Regions from separate parts of the Bradyrhizobium sp. HKCCYLRH2047 genome, predicted to be linked through region 1. Evidence: predicted binding sites of a transcription regulator. Region 1 holds the regulator's gene; the other holds the start of a gene.

Region 1 (7,279 bases):
AATTCCTGTGGACGCGGCGCTGGGCGCCGTCGGCCGATCCGCCGGTGCTCGGGGCGCTCGGCCCGATCTACGGCACCCTGGTCACGTCCTTCATCGCGATGCTGATCGCGATTCCGGTGGGTCTCGGCATTGCGATCTTCCTCACCGAGCTGTGCCCGCAATGGCTGCGCCGTCCGATCGGCATTGCGATCGAGCTGCTCGCCGGCATTCCCTCGATCATCTACGGCATGTGGGGCTTCTTCGTTCTGGGCCCGTTCCTGGCCTACACGTTCCAGCCGTTCATGATCAATCTCTGCTCCGGCATCCCGGTGCTGCAGGACATCTTCGCCGGTCCGCCGTCCTATCTCAGTCTGTTCAACGCCTCGCTGATCCTGGCGATCATGGTGCTGCCCTTCATCACCTCGATCTCGGTCGACGTGTTCAAGACCGTCCCGCCGGTGCTGAAGGAAGCGGCCTACGGGGTCGGCTGCACCACCTGGGAGGTCGTGCGCAGCGTCGTCATTCCCTACACCCGTGTCGGCGTCATCGGCGGCGTCATGCTGGCGCTGGGTCGTGCGCTCGGCGAAACGATGGCGGTGACCTTCATCATCGGCAACTCGTTCCGGATCTCATCGTCGATCTTCGCGCCGGGCACCACGATCTCGGCCGCCATTGCCTCTGAGTTCCAGGAGAGCGACGGCCTGCACCAGTCGAGCCTGATCCTACTCGGCCTGCTGCTCTTCGTGCTCACCTTCTTCGTGCTGGCGAGCGCGCGCCTGATGCTCATGCGGCTCCAAGCAAAGGCGGGAAAATAAGCCATGTCCAGCGCAGATTCGCTCACCGCCGATACGCCGGTCAATCCGATCTATGCGCGCCGACGCCGCAGGGACATCGTGATCCGCGGCCTCTGCGTCGCCGCCGCGCTGTTCGGCGTCACCTGGCTGGCGCTGATCCTGTTCACGCTGTTCTATAACGGCCTCGCCGGCCTCAGCCTGCAAGTGTTTTCCGCCGACACCCCGCCGCCGGGCTCGAGCGAAGGCGGCCTGCGCAATGCCATCGTCGGCTCTCTGATCATGACGGTCATCGGCGTCGGCATCGGCGCGCCGCTCGGCCTGTTCGCCGGCACCTATCTGGCCGAGTACGGCCGCAACGACCGCCTGACCTCGGTGATCCGCTTCATCAACGACATCCTGCTGTCGGCGCCCTCGATCATCATCGGCCTGTTCATCTATGGCGCTGTCGTGGTGCCGATGGGCGGCTTCTCGGCGCTCGCAGGCTCGCTGGCGCTGGCGGTCATTGTCATCCCCGTGGTGCTGCGCACCACCGAGGACATGCTGCTGCTGGTGCCCAACCCGCTGCGTGAGGCGGCCTCGGCGCTCGGCCTGCCGCGATCGCTGGTGATCCGGCGCATCGCCTATCGCGCGGCGCGCTCGGGCCTGATCACCGGCGTGCTGCTGGCCACCGCCCGCGTCGCCGGCGAGACCGCGCCCTTGCTGTTCACTGCGCTGTCGAACCAGTTCTGGAGCCTCAGCCTCTCCAAGACGATGGCCAACCTGCCCGTCACCATCAACAACTTCGTCCAGAGCCCCTATGCCTATTGGAAGCAGCTGGCCTGGAGCGGAGCCCTTCTGATCACTCTGGCCGTGCTCGCCCTGAATGTCAGTGCACGCATTCTCGGCGCCGAGAGGAACGCAAAATGACCGACCTGTCCGTATCCGTCAGCCAGCCCAATCCCGCCGCGCTGAACGGCAAGGTTTTGCCGGAAGCCCCCGCCAAGGTGACCGCGCGCAACCTGAACTTCTATTACGGCGATCACCACGCGCTGAAGAACATCAACCTGTCGCTGGGGACCAACCGCGTCACCGCGTTCATCGGCCCGTCCGGCTGCGGCAAGTCGACCCTGCTGCGCATCTTCAACCGGATGTACGATCTCTACCCGGGCCAGCGCGCCGTTGGCCAGCTCATGCTGGACAACACCAACATCCTCGATCCCAAGCTCGACCTCAACCTGCTGCGTGCCCGTGTCGGCATGGTGTTCCAGAAGCCGACGCCGTTCCCGATGACGATCTACGAGAACATCGCCTTCGGCATCCGGCTGTATGAGAAGATCTCCAAGTCGGAGATGGACGACCGGGTCGAGAAGGCACTGCGCGGCGGCGCGTTGTGGAACGAGGTCAAGGACAAGCTCAACGCTTCGGGCCTGTCGCTGTCAGGCGGCCAGCAGCAGCGGCTGTGCATTGCGCGCACCGTGGCGGTCCGGCCGGAGGTGATCCTGTTCGACGAGCCGTGCTCGGCGCTCGATCCGATCTCGACCGCCAAGGTCGAGGAGCTGATCCAGGAGCTCGCCGAAAACTATACGATCGCCATCGTGACGCATAACATGCAGCAGGCGGCGCGCGTCTCCGACAAGACCGCCTTCATGTATCTCGGCGAGCTGATCGAGTTCGACGACACCAGCAAGATCTTCACCTCGCCGAGCGATCGGCGGACCCAGGATTACATCACCGGCCGGTTCGGCTGACGCCGACGACATTGACTTCAGGAGATCATCATGGCCAGTGAACATACCGCCAAGGCGTTCGACAGCGATCTGCAGGATCTCACCCGGCTGGTGTCGGAAATGGGCGGCCTCGCCGAGCGTCTGATCGTCGATTCCGTCGATGCGCTGGTGCGGCGCGACATCGCACTCGGCCAGAAGGTGGTCGCCACCGACGCCGAGGTCGACAAGCTGCAGCGCATCATCGAGGAGCGCGCCGTTCTTACCATCGCCCGGCGACAGCCGATGGCGGTCGACCTGCGCGAGATCGTCGGTGCGATGCGGGTCGCCACCGATCTGGAGCGCATCGGCGATCTCGCCAAGAACATCGGCAAGCGCGTCGCGGCGCTGGAGAGCGACTTCCATCCGCTCAAGCTGATCCGCGGGCTCGAGCACATGACCGACCTGGTGCAGTCGCAGGTCAAGACGGTGCTGGACGCCTATGCCGCGCACGATTTGCCGGCGGCGATGACGGTGTGGAAGGGCGACGAGGAGGTCGACGCCATCTGCACCTCGCTGTTCCGCGAACTCCTGACCTACATGATGGAGGATCCGCGCAACATCTCGTTCTGCATCCATCTGATGTTCTGCGCCAAGAACATCGAGCGCATCGGCGATCACGCGACCAACATCGCGGAGACCGTCTTCTATATGATCGAAGGCCAGCAGATCATGGACAAGCGCCCGAAGGGCGACATGACGAGCTTCGCATCGACGATCCCCGGCAACTGAGAGAGACGGTTCTGACATGGGCGCCCGAATTCTGGTGGTGGAGGACGAGGAGGCGCTGACGACGCTCCTGCGCTACAACCTCGAGGCCGAAGGCTACGAGGTCGAGACGGTGGCGCGCGGAGACGAGGCCGACACACGGCTGAAGGAGCGCGTTCCCGATCTCGTCGTGCTCGACTGGATGCTGCCGGGCCTGTCCGGCATCGAGCTGTGCCGCCGCCTGCGGGCGCGGTCCGAGACCCGGCAATTGCCGATCATCATGCTCACCGCGCGCGGCGAGGAGAGCGAGCGCGTGCGCGGCCTCGCGACCGGCGCCGACGACTACATCGTCAAGCCGTTCTCGGTGCCGGAGCTGCTGGCGCGCGTGAAGGGCCTGCTGCGGCGGGCGAGCCCGGAGCGGCTGGCGACCGTGCTGTCCTATGGCGACATCGAGCTCGACCGCGAGAAGCGCCGCGTGGCGCGCTCGGGACGGCCGATCGATCTCGGCCCGACCGAATACCGCCTGCTCGAGTTTTTCCTGGAGCATCCCGGCCGCGTGTTCAGCCGTGAGCAGCTGCTCGACAGCGTCTGGGGCCGCGACATCTATATCGACGAGCGCACGGTCGACGTCCATATCGGCCGCCTGCGCAAGCTGCTCAATCCGGGCCGCGAGCAGGACCCGATCCGCACCGTGCGCGGCGCCGGCTATGCGCTCGATGATCGCTTCGCCAAGAGCGAGCAGGTGTAAGGGGCGATCGGGCGTGAGGATGAAGCAGGTGTGAGGCGCGAGGGGGCCCGATTGAGGAGATCGCGGTCCGCTTTCGGCCACGCCGCCGCCGTCTTGATCGTGTCTGCTTCGTGGCCCGTCACGATGTTTCGGTCCCAGCGGACGCCCTTGATCAAGATCATCATCATATCTCTAGCCGTGCTGCTCGGCAGCGCGGCGGGCGCCGCGGCCGCCGAGCTCGAAGACGCGGTCGCCGCGGCGGGAAACGGACAGCACGCCGCGGCGATGCGCCGCCTGCTGCCGCTGGCCGCCAAGGGCGATGCGCGGGCGCAGTTCGACGTCGGCTTCATGGAGGCCTTCGGCTGGGGCCAACCGCGCAACCCCGCCGAGGCGCTGGCGTGGTATCGCAAGGCCGCCGATCAGGGCCTCGCCGTCGCCCAGCATTATCTCGGCATCGCCTATGTCAACGGCGAAGGTGTCGCGAGCAATTATGGCGAAGCCGGCCGCTGGTTCAGCCGCGCGGCAGCGCAGGGCTTCGCCCAGTCGCAATACATGCTGGGCCTGATGCTGCTCGACGGTCGCGGCGTGAAGCAGGACGTCGTGCAGGGCTACGCCTGGCTGGTGATGGCGGGTCGCAGCGGCGTGCGATCGGCCGGCCGCGACGTGCAGAGGGTCAAGCTGACCGAGCCGCAGCGCGTCCAGGCCCAGAGCGCCATTGCGGCCTGGCGGCCGAAGCCGGAATCGGCGGAGGCGGGCGTCGCCGCTCCGCGTCCGGAGCAACTGCTCGGGCTCGACCGCCACATCGGCGAGGTCGTCGATCCCACCTCGTGGCCGGCGTCGTCGATCGGCGTCGTCACCGTCGCGCAATACTCGACCGGCGGCTGGTGCACCGGCACTCTGGTCGCGCCGCGCGTCGTGCTCACCGCCGCGCATTGCGTGTTCAACGGCGTCGCGCAGGTCAGCCCCGGCAATGTCCGCTTCCTGGCCGGCATGAACAGGGGCACGCCGGCGGCATCGTCGGTCGCCGACAAGCTGATCGTGGCGCCGGACTTCGTCCCGACCCGGCACGACAGATGGTCGCTCGACCGCTCGCCCGCCGATTGGGCGCTGATCGTGCTGAAGGATGCGCTGCCGTCGAAGCCGGTCGCGGTCAAGGCGCTGACGCGCGAGGAACTGCAGGCTGCGACATCAGCCGGAACCATCTCCGAGATCGGCTACGGCCAGGAGCGCCGCTATTCGCCGACCGGCCAGCGCAATTGCAGCGCCGGCATGACCAGCGATGCCCGGCTGCTGACGGTGCATTGCCTCGCCAATTTCGGCTATTCGGGCTCGCCGATCCTGGCCGAGGTCGGCGGGCAGCCGACCGTTGTCGGCATCTTCTCGGCGTTCCACGAGGAGACCCGGCTGATGTTCGCCGCGCCCGCAAGCCAGTTCGAGGCCGTCGTGCGGCGCGAGATTGCGGCGCAGAGTGCCTCGGCGCGGTGAGGGGGAGGGGACGAGAGAGGTCCCGCCGCTGGTCACGATCTGTGCGCGACTGGATAGCGGGTTGCCAAGCGAGCGGGCGATCCGGCAAGTGCAGCCGATTTTTTCCTGTAGCTTTCGCCTGCAGCGGGGCTTTACCGAACTGGCCTGGCTCTTGCTATAGTTCGAGTATGACGATTGTTCCAATTGATCATCCTCGTGCCCCGCGGCTGCTGTGGTGGCGGTCGCAGCCCGGCAGGACCGTTGCGCTCGTCGCTGGGCTGGTCGCGGCCAATGCGGTGGCCTGGGCCTGGGCATTCGCGCTCTACGCCGACCGGCCCGCCATCGTCGGCACCGCGATGCTGGCCTGGTTGCTCGGACTGCGCCATGCCGTCGATGCGGACCACATCGCGGCGATCGACAATGTGGTGCGGAAGCTCGTGCAGGACGGTCGCGCCCCGCGCGCCGCCGGCCTCTATTTTGCGCTCGGCCATTCCAGCGTCGTCGTCATCGCCACCATCGTGGTGAGCCTGGTGGCCGGCGCAGATCTGTTGAGTGAGGACAGCGCCATCCGTGCGATCGGCGGCACCATCGGCACCTCGGTCTCCGCAGGCTTCCTGCTGCTGATCGCCTTCGCGAATCTGGTGCTGTTCGTGAACCTCTGGCGCCGCCCATCCCACCCCCATTCCGACATGGATGCCGCCGGTAGCGCCGGGCGGGGCCTGCTCATTCGTCTGCTGCGGCCGGTGCTCCGCGTCGTGTCCCGCGCCTGGCACATGTACCCGCTCGGCTTCCTGTTCGGCCTCGGCTTCGACACCGCCAGCGAAATCGGGCTGCTCAGCCTGTCGGCGACCGAGGCGGCGCGCGGGGCGAGCCTGGCGCATGTGCTCGTATTCCCGGCGCTGTTCGCCGCGGCGATGGCCACCGTCGACACCGCCGACAGCATGCTGATGGCCGGCGCCTATCGCTGGGCGCTCACGGATCCCGCGCGCAAGCGGCGCTACAATCTGGTCATCACCGGCGCCTCGGTCGCGATCGCGCTGGTGATCGGCGGCGTCGAGGCGGTCGCGCTGCTGACGCCCCGGCTTGGCTTCACCGGCGGATGGGCCGAGGTCGTCACCGCGCTTGGCGATGATCTCGCCAACCTCGGGATCGTCGCCATCGGACTGTTCGGCCTGATCTGGGCGGGTGCCATGCTGCTTGGCCGCCGTCCGGGCGGTTCCGAGGATGCGCCGGGTGAGGAGCTTGCCAGCGTTCGCGCCGGGGCGCTAAACCCGAGGGCGAAATAGGATCGAGCGCGCGGGTACGAATGATGGCCGGCTCGGACGAAATGACCAGGATGCTGTGGCTGCAGGGCGCGAGCTGCGGCGGCTGCACGATGTCGATCCTGGAAAGCGGTGCGTCCGGCTGGTTCGATGAGCTGCGCCAGTCCGGCATTGACCTCATCTGGCATCCCTCCGTCAGCGAGCAGACCGGAGACGAGGTCGTGGAGCTACTGGAGGCGATCCGCGACGGTCGCGAGCGGCTCGATCTGCTGGTGCTCGAAGGCTCGGTGGCGCGCGGACCTGGTCAGACCGGCCGCTTCAACATGCTCGCCGGCACCAACCGCTCGATCTATCACTGGCTGCTCGATCTGGCGCCGCTGGCCGACTACGTCGTCGCCGTCGGCAGCTGCGCGGCCTATGGCGGCATTCCTGCTGCCGGTATCAACCCGACCGACGCGGTCGGATTGCAGTTCGAGGGCAGTGACATCGGCGGCGCGCTCGGCGCGGGATTCCGCTCGAAACGCGGGCTGCCGGTGATCAACGTCGCAGGCTGCGCGCCGCATCCGGGCTGGATGATGGAAAGCCTGCTGGCGCTCACCTCGG
Region 2 (7,279 bases), on a different contig from region 1:
GGAGAAAGCGAGCGTTCCGCCTGCGGCCGACGAGATCAGTCCGGCGGCCGAGGCCGCCGCTTCGCCAGCGCCTTATGTCGCATCAAGTCCGTCCGCCGAGATGGTGGTCTCGGAGCCGGAGCCTGCACCGGAACAGAGCGAGGCGTCCCAAGCAGCGCTCGAGATCGCCATTCCGCTCGTTGCGGCGGTGGCCGCGATGGAAGTGGTTGAGACCTCCTCGGCTGCTGACGCTGTGATCGTGGCGGCCGCAGCAGTCGACGCCAGGATCGTTGACGCCGAAACTGCGGCAGTGGTGCAGCCCCCGGAAGCTGCGACGGAGCCGTCGGTGGACGAAGCCCTGCTCGAGATCGAGCAGCACGCCGCGGCGGCCCTGGATGACGCCGCCGCCGCAGAAGCCGAAGACGAGGCCATTCTGGAATTGGTCGCGGCGGAGATGGGTGTCCTCGACCCGATCGACGACGAGGAGTTCAGCCGGGTCAGGACGCTCGGCTTCGACATTGAGGAGCCGACCTCGGTCGACGACGACATCGTCGCGAGCTTCAGCGAGACAGCGCCGTCGGAGCCGGATCTCGTGCTGACCACGGCAGAAGCCCCGGTTGCCACGGCGGCGCCGGCTCCGGCTGCGCCCACGATGCCTGCCCCGCCGGTGTCTGCCCCGTCGATGTCTGCCCCTCCGATGCCGGCCCCGCCCACGGCGGCCCCGCGCATGGCATCGCCTCCAGTCCCGGCGCCAATCCCCAGCGCGCCCGTATCGCCACCGCTTCCGGAAGCGATCACCATCGAGACCCTGGCCGCCGTGGCGGCTGCGGTCGCAGCTCAATCTCCCGCAGCGGCCCCGCAGGCCGACGTTGCGCCGAGCCAGCAGGTCCGCCCGACCGCTGCCGCGGCTCACAGCACCAGCGCATCCGCGATGCCCAAGCCTGCCTACGAGCCGTCGCTGGGATCGACACTCCTGTCGAACGGCCTTCTGCAGCGGCCACAGGCGCCCGCCAATGACTCGCTGGCACCGATCCGTCGCATGACCCAGCCTGAGAAGATCGCATTCTTCTCGTAGGCCGAGAGCATCTCGGCCACCTCCTGTTGAACCTCGATCACTGAGCACCAAGGGTGCCGCGTTGATGGGTGACGCGGATCACGTACGCCACTGCGTGATCTGCGTAGCCTGCTCCTCAAGCCATTCGCTTTGCGCATGCTTGAGGAGAACGCCGTGTCCGTTCCGAAATTTCGCGCTGTAACGTCCGCCTGGAAATCCCTGCTCATGTCCGCGCTGCTGGGCCTGATGGCCTGGGTCGGCCCGGGCTCGGCGTTCGCCGCCGGCAGTGAGCTCGACACCCTTCACACGCCACCGCGCGCGCTGGCAGCTCCCTCACCGGCAAGGGAGAGCAACACGCCCGCCGCGATCCCTCAAGGAGCCGAGCCACGCGTCGCGCTCGTGATCGGCAATGCGAGCTATCAGAACGCGCCGCCGCTGGAGAACCCGGACAACGACGCCCATGCTGTTGCCAAGCTGTTGAACTCGGCCGGCTTCGAGGTGATCACGGCGACCGACCTGACGCAGAACGAGATGCTCAAGGTCGTGGAGGATTTTTCGAGCCGGGTGGCAGCACACGGGCCGAACACCGTGGCAATGGTCTACTACGCCGGCCATGGGGTTCAGCTCGCGGGGGAGAACTATCTGATCCCGATCGATGCCCGTATCTCAGCGCCCTCCGACCTGACGACGGGGACCATCCGGCTGGTGGATCTGATGGCAACGCTCGACGCCATCCCGAGCCGCATGCGGATCGTCGTGCTGGACGCCTGCCGCAACAATCCATTCCCTGCCATCAACGATGCCGGACGCGGACTTGCCATCGTCGACGCGCCGAACGGCTCCATCCTCGGATATTCGACCTCGCCCGGCGCGGAGGCGCTCGACGGCCGCGGCGAGCACAGCCCTTATGCGCAGGCCTTCCTCAACCTCGCGCGACAGCCGAACCTGCCGATCGAGCAATTGTTCAAGCGCATCCGTCTGCAGGTCAACCAGACCACCGACGGCCGGCAGACGCCGTGGGAAAGCTCTTCGCTCACCGGCGATTTCACCTTCTTCGGGGATACGCTGGTCGCGGCCGCGCGCCCTGCCGAGAATGCGCCGGTGATCCAGATGGCGGCCGACCTGCCCAGCCGGTCCGTGCGGCAGGCCTATGACTACGTGCTGTCGGAGAACCGTCCGCAATATTATCGCGAGTTCATCGCGATGTATCCGCGCGATCCGCTCGCCGACCGCATCCGCGCCCTGCTCGCCGGCCTCGTGCAGGCCGCGGCGTGGCACGAGGCCGTACTGGCGAATTCGCCGGCCGCCTATCGGAGCTTCCGTGAATCCTATGCCGACAGTCCATATGCGCCGGTCGCGCTGCGGCTGCAGGGACAGCCTCGGCCCATCCCCGTGCTGCAACCGAGCCGCCTCATGATGCCGCCGCAACTGGCGCCGATCGCGCGACCGTTCAATCCGGGCGCCCAGATCCCGCAGCCGAAGCTGCCGACCACCACCATGCCGCCGCGCGGGCCGCTGCCGCCCACGGTCGTCACGAAAGGCGATGCCGTCAACAACGCGATTCCCAACAAGGTCGTCGATCCCGGGCCGATCTCTCAGACGAAATTGCGCGACAGGATCATGCCGCCGGCAAATCCGCCCGTGACTACGAAAATCCAGCGCGACCCACTGAAGCGCAGTCCTGGTCGGCCATTCGACACCCGCGAGGTCCGGCGTCCCTTCCCCGGCAATTCCGGACCGTTCAAGCCGAACATCAACGCGTCGCATCCGTCGATGGCGCGGGGTCAAGGCGGGATGCAGGGCGGCCTGACGCGGGGCGCGCCGCACGTCGCGCAGTCCGGACTGCGCATGGGTGGTGGAGGATCGGCAAGAGGCGGCCTCGGCTTTCGCTGAGGCTTGATCGTCAGGCAATCAGCCGGGCGTAGAGCTCAGCGTCGACATTGCCGCCGGAGAGCACGATCACCACCGTCTTGCCCGCCGCGTCCAGCCGGCCGGCCAGCAATGCCGCGAGCCCGACCGACCCGCCGGGCTCGACCACGAGCTTCAGCTCCCGGAAGGCAAAGCCGACCGCCCGCCCCACCTCCTCATCCGAGGCCTCGACCGCAGCCGACAGAAGTTGGCTGTTGATCGCGAAGGTGATCTCGCCGGGAATCGCCGCCATCAGCGCGTCGCAGATGGTTCGGCCCTTTGCATCGTGGGCCTCGCGGTGACCGGCCCGCAGCGAGCGCGCATGGTCGTCGAAGCCCTTTGGCTCGGCAACAATCATCTGCGTCTGCGGATATCGCGCCTTCACCGCGGTCGAGACGCCGGCAAGCAGCCCGCCGCCGGAAGCAGGCACAATCACCAGATCCGGCGACAGGCCGAGCGCAGCAAGGTCGTCGGCGATCTCGCGGCCGACGGTGCCCTGCCCTGCGATGACAAAGGGATCGTCATAGGGCGGCACCACCGTCGAGCCGCGCTTTGCAGCGATGTCGCGCGCGATCGCTTCGCGGTCCTCGCGGTCGCGATCATAGAGCACGACGTCGGCACCGAACGCCTTGGTGCGCTCGCGCTTGGCCGCCGGCGCATCCGAGGGCATCACGATCGTGGCGTCCATGCCCAGCAATGTGGCGGCATGGGCGACGCCCTGCGCATGATTGCCGGAGGAGAATGCGACGACGCCGTTGCCGCGCGCTGCTTGCGGGATCGACGCCAGCTTGTTGTAGGCGCCGCGGAACTTGAACGAGCCGGTCCGCTGCAGCACCTCCGGCTTCACGAACACGTTCGCTTTGAACCGCTCGTTGAGCACGGGAGCCGGCAGCAGCAGGGTCCGCACGGCCACGGGCGCGAGGACGCGTGCCGCCGCATCGATGTCGGCGGCGGTCACGGGCAGGATCGGGGAATGAGCTGTCATACCCCGATTTTACCGCGCCCGATTGCCGAGAGGCAAGGGAGCCGGTGTCAGGCGGCGCGGGCGGCCAGCTGCGGAACCGGCGCCGGCTGCCGCTGCGGATCGGTCCAGGTGAGGATCTCGAAGCGGCCGTCCTCGTGCTCGACCAGCGCCGTGCAGCTTTCGACCCAGTCGCCGCAATTCATGTAGCGGATGCCGTCCTGGTCGCGGATGACGGCGCAATGGATGTGGCCGCAGATCACGCCGTCAGCGCCATGCCGGCGCGCCTCGGAGGCCAGTGCCGTCTCGAACGCGCCGATATAGTTCACCGCGTTCTTGACCTTCTGCTTGGCCCATTGCGACAGCGACCAATAGGGCACGCCGAACATGCGGCGGAAGAAGTTGACCAGCCGGTTCATCTGGATCGCAAAATCGTAGGCCTTGTCGCCGAGATGGGCGAGCCAGCGCGCGTTCTGCACGACCAGATCGAAGATGTCGCCGTGAATGACGAGATAGCGTTTGCCGTCGGTGCCGGTGTGCACGATGTTCTCGACGACGTCGATGCCGCCGAAATGCGTGCCGTAGTAGCCGCGCAGGAACTCGTCGTGATTGCCGGGGACGTAAACGACCTTGGCGCCCTTGCGCGCCTTGCGCAGCATCTTCTGCACCAGGTCGTTATGCGACTGCGGCCAATGCCAGCTCGATTTGAGCGCCCAGCCATCGATGATGTCGCCGACCAGATAGATCGTATCGGCATCATGGTGGCGCAGGAAATCGACCAGGAGATTGGCCTGCGAGCCGCGGGCTCCGAGATGAACGTCCGAGATGAACAACGTCCGAAAGCGCCGAGCCGGGCTTTCTTCACCAGCAGTCTCAAGTCCCATGCGCGCCCACCTAACAGCCCCTGATGACACCGCGATGACGAACGGCCTCACTGGCAGAACCCGTCCTGCCGGACCGCGACCGGACACCGCTCGTTCGACGACTCGCGACGTCCTTCGTCACTGCCCCGCGATACCAGCGCGGTGCGACAATCAGGCGACAGGCGGGCGGCGCGAACAGGGAAAATCGGCCTCCTATCTCGGCATGGTGACGACACGCAGATTGTTGGTGGTGCCGGCCTGCGCGAACGGGATGCCGGCGACGACGACGAGCAGGTCGCCGGCTTCCGCGAACTCCTCCTGCACGGCAAAGAAGGTCGCGCGCTCGACCATTTCCTCGTAGTTCTGCACGTCCTGCGACAGCACGCTGTGCGCGCCCCACAACAGGCACATGCGCCGCGAGGTGTCCTCGTTCGGCGTGATCGCCAGAATCGGCAGGCTCGGCCGCTTGCGCGCAACGCGGGAGGCCGAAGTTCCGCTCGACGTATAGGCCACGATCGCCCTGGCGTGGATCGCCGACGCCAGGTCGGCCGCGGCGGTCGCCACCGCATGCGGTGCGGTCTGCTCCTCGCCCGGCTGCGTCGCCTCGACGATGGAGCGGTACATCTTGTGGCCCTCGGTTGCCTTGATGATGCTGTCCATCATCGCGACCGCCTCGCGCGGGTATTGCCCGCTGGCCGATTCCGCCGACAGCATCACCGCGTCGGCGCCGTCATAGATCGCGGTCGCGACGTCGGAGACCTCTGCGCGGGTCGGCGTCGGCGTCGCGACCATCGAATCCAGCATCTGCGTCGCGACGATCACCGGCTTCACCGCGAGCCGGCAGGCGCGCACCAGCTCCTTCTGCTTGCCCGGCACGTCCTCGTTGGGAATCTCGACGCCGAGATCGCCGCGCGCGACCATGATCGCGTCCGACAGCTGGATGATGTCGTCGATGCGCTCCAGCGCCGCCGGCTTCTCGATCTTGGACATGATGCCGGCGCGGCCATTGATCAGGCCCCTCGCCTCCAGCACGTCGGACGGCTTCTGCACGAACGACAGCGCCACCCAGTCGACGCCGAGGTCGAGCCCAAAGGCAAGATCGGAGCGGTCCTTGGCCGTCAGCGGCGACAGCTCCAGAATCGTGCCCGGCAGATTGACGCCCTTGTGATTGGAGATCGCGCCGCCGACGATCACCTTGGCTTCGATCCAGTCGTCGCCGAGGCCCATGACGCGCACCCGCACGCGGCCGTCATCGATCAGAAGATCGTGACCGGGTGCGACCGCCGCAAAGATCTCCGGATGTGGCAACGGAATCGACGTCTTGTCGCCCTCGGTGCCGTTGAGGACAAACCGAATCGTCTCGCCGGCTTCGACCTGGATCTTCTTGTCGCGCAAGGTGCCGACACGAATCTTCGGACCCTGCAGATCCATCAAGATGCCGATTGGCCGCTGCACCTCCTTCTCGAGGGCGCGGACCGCGGCATGGACCCTGGCGTGATCGGCCTGCGTGCCGTGACTGAAATTGAGACGAAATGTGTCTACACCGGCGAGGAACAGCGCTTTCAGCATCTCCGGAGAATTGCTCGCGGGACCGACAGTCGCGACGATCTTGGCTCGACGGTGACGACGCATGATGTGTCCTTTCTCCTGAAGCCCAGGCCACTTAAGTCCGTGTCTCGCGTCACTATGACATGCATGTGATTAGCATGCGCGGACGCAGCGGAAGCGCTGATATACGCCCCGCAGCGTCCATTGCAAGCGCGACGCGGAACACGCCGAAATTGTGCAAGAGAGTGGCACGCCTCAGACGTTGGAGCCGTGGATCGCGTCGATGACGGCGTCGGTCACCTCCTTGGTCGTCGCCTTGCCGCCCACGTCGGGCGTCAGGATGCCGGCTGCACACACCTTTTCCACGGCCGCCATCAATCGCACGGCCGCGTCCCTCTCGCCGAGATGCTCGAGCATCTGCGCGCCGGTCCAGAACGTCGCCACCGGATTGGCGATGCCCTTGCCGGTGATGTCGAACGCCGAGCCGTGGATCGGCTCGAACATCGACGGGAAGCGCCGCTCCGGATCGATGTTGCCGGTCGGCGCGACGCCGAGGCTGCCGGCGAGCGCGCCGGCGAGATCGGACAGGATGTCGGCGTGAAGGTTGGTCGCGACGATGGTGTCGAGACTCTTCGGCTGCAGGGTCATGCGCACGGTCATCGCATCGACCAGCATCTTGTCCCAGGTCACGTCGGGGAATTCGCGCGCCACCTCGGTCGCGATCTCGTCCCACATCACCATGCCATGGCGCTGCGCGTTCGACTTGGTGACGACGGTGAGGAACTTGCGCGGCCGCGACTGCGCGAGCTTGAACGCGTAGCGCATGATTCTGACGACGCCGACGCGGGTGAAGACCGCGACCTCGGTGCCGACCTCCTCCGGCAGGCCGCGATGCGCCCGGCCGCCCATGCCGGCATATTCGCCTTCGGAATTCTCGCGCACGATCACCCAGTCGAGATCGCCGAC

Evidence for each region. The regulator PhoB, encoded in region 1, activates phosphate uptake and scavenging genes when phosphate is short. The targets are predictions, from matches to a motif close to TGTCATNNANCTGTCAT.
Region 2: a site for PhoB is predicted at 4,810-4,826, ahead of ACQR1D_RS09305 (UDP-2,3-diacylglucosamine diphosphatase). Genes of this name have one in related genera too.

What each region holds. Positions count from the first base shown of each region.
Region 1 covers NZ_JBNPUM010000008.1:215,624-222,902, forward strand. The annotation lists gene pstC (phosphate ABC transporter permease subunit PstC) at 1-794, shown strand, start outside; gene pstA (phosphate ABC transporter permease PstA) at 798-1,679, shown strand; gene pstB (phosphate ABC transporter ATP-binding protein PstB) at 1,676-2,500, shown strand; gene phoU (phosphate signaling complex protein PhoU) at 2,531-3,247, shown strand; gene phoB (phosphate regulon transcriptional regulator PhoB) at 3,264-3,971, shown strand; gene ACQR1D_RS20420 (trypsin-like serine protease) at 4,119-5,435, shown strand; gene ACQR1D_RS20425 (HoxN/HupN/NixA family nickel/cobalt transporter) at 5,603-6,700, shown strand; gene ACQR1D_RS20430 (HupU protein) at 6,724-7,279, shown strand, end outside.
Region 2 covers NZ_JBNPUM010000003.1:438,892-446,170, reverse strand. The annotation lists gene ACQR1D_RS09320 (hypothetical protein) at 1-1,054, shown strand, start outside; gene ACQR1D_RS09315 (caspase family protein) at 1,208-2,926, shown strand; gene ACQR1D_RS09310 (threonine ammonia-lyase) at 2,937-3,926, opposite strand; gene ACQR1D_RS09305 (UDP-2,3-diacylglucosamine diphosphatase) at 3,974-4,786, opposite strand; gene pyk (pyruvate kinase) at 4,979-6,397, opposite strand; gene ACQR1D_RS09295 (tartrate dehydrogenase) at 6,569-7,279, opposite strand, start outside.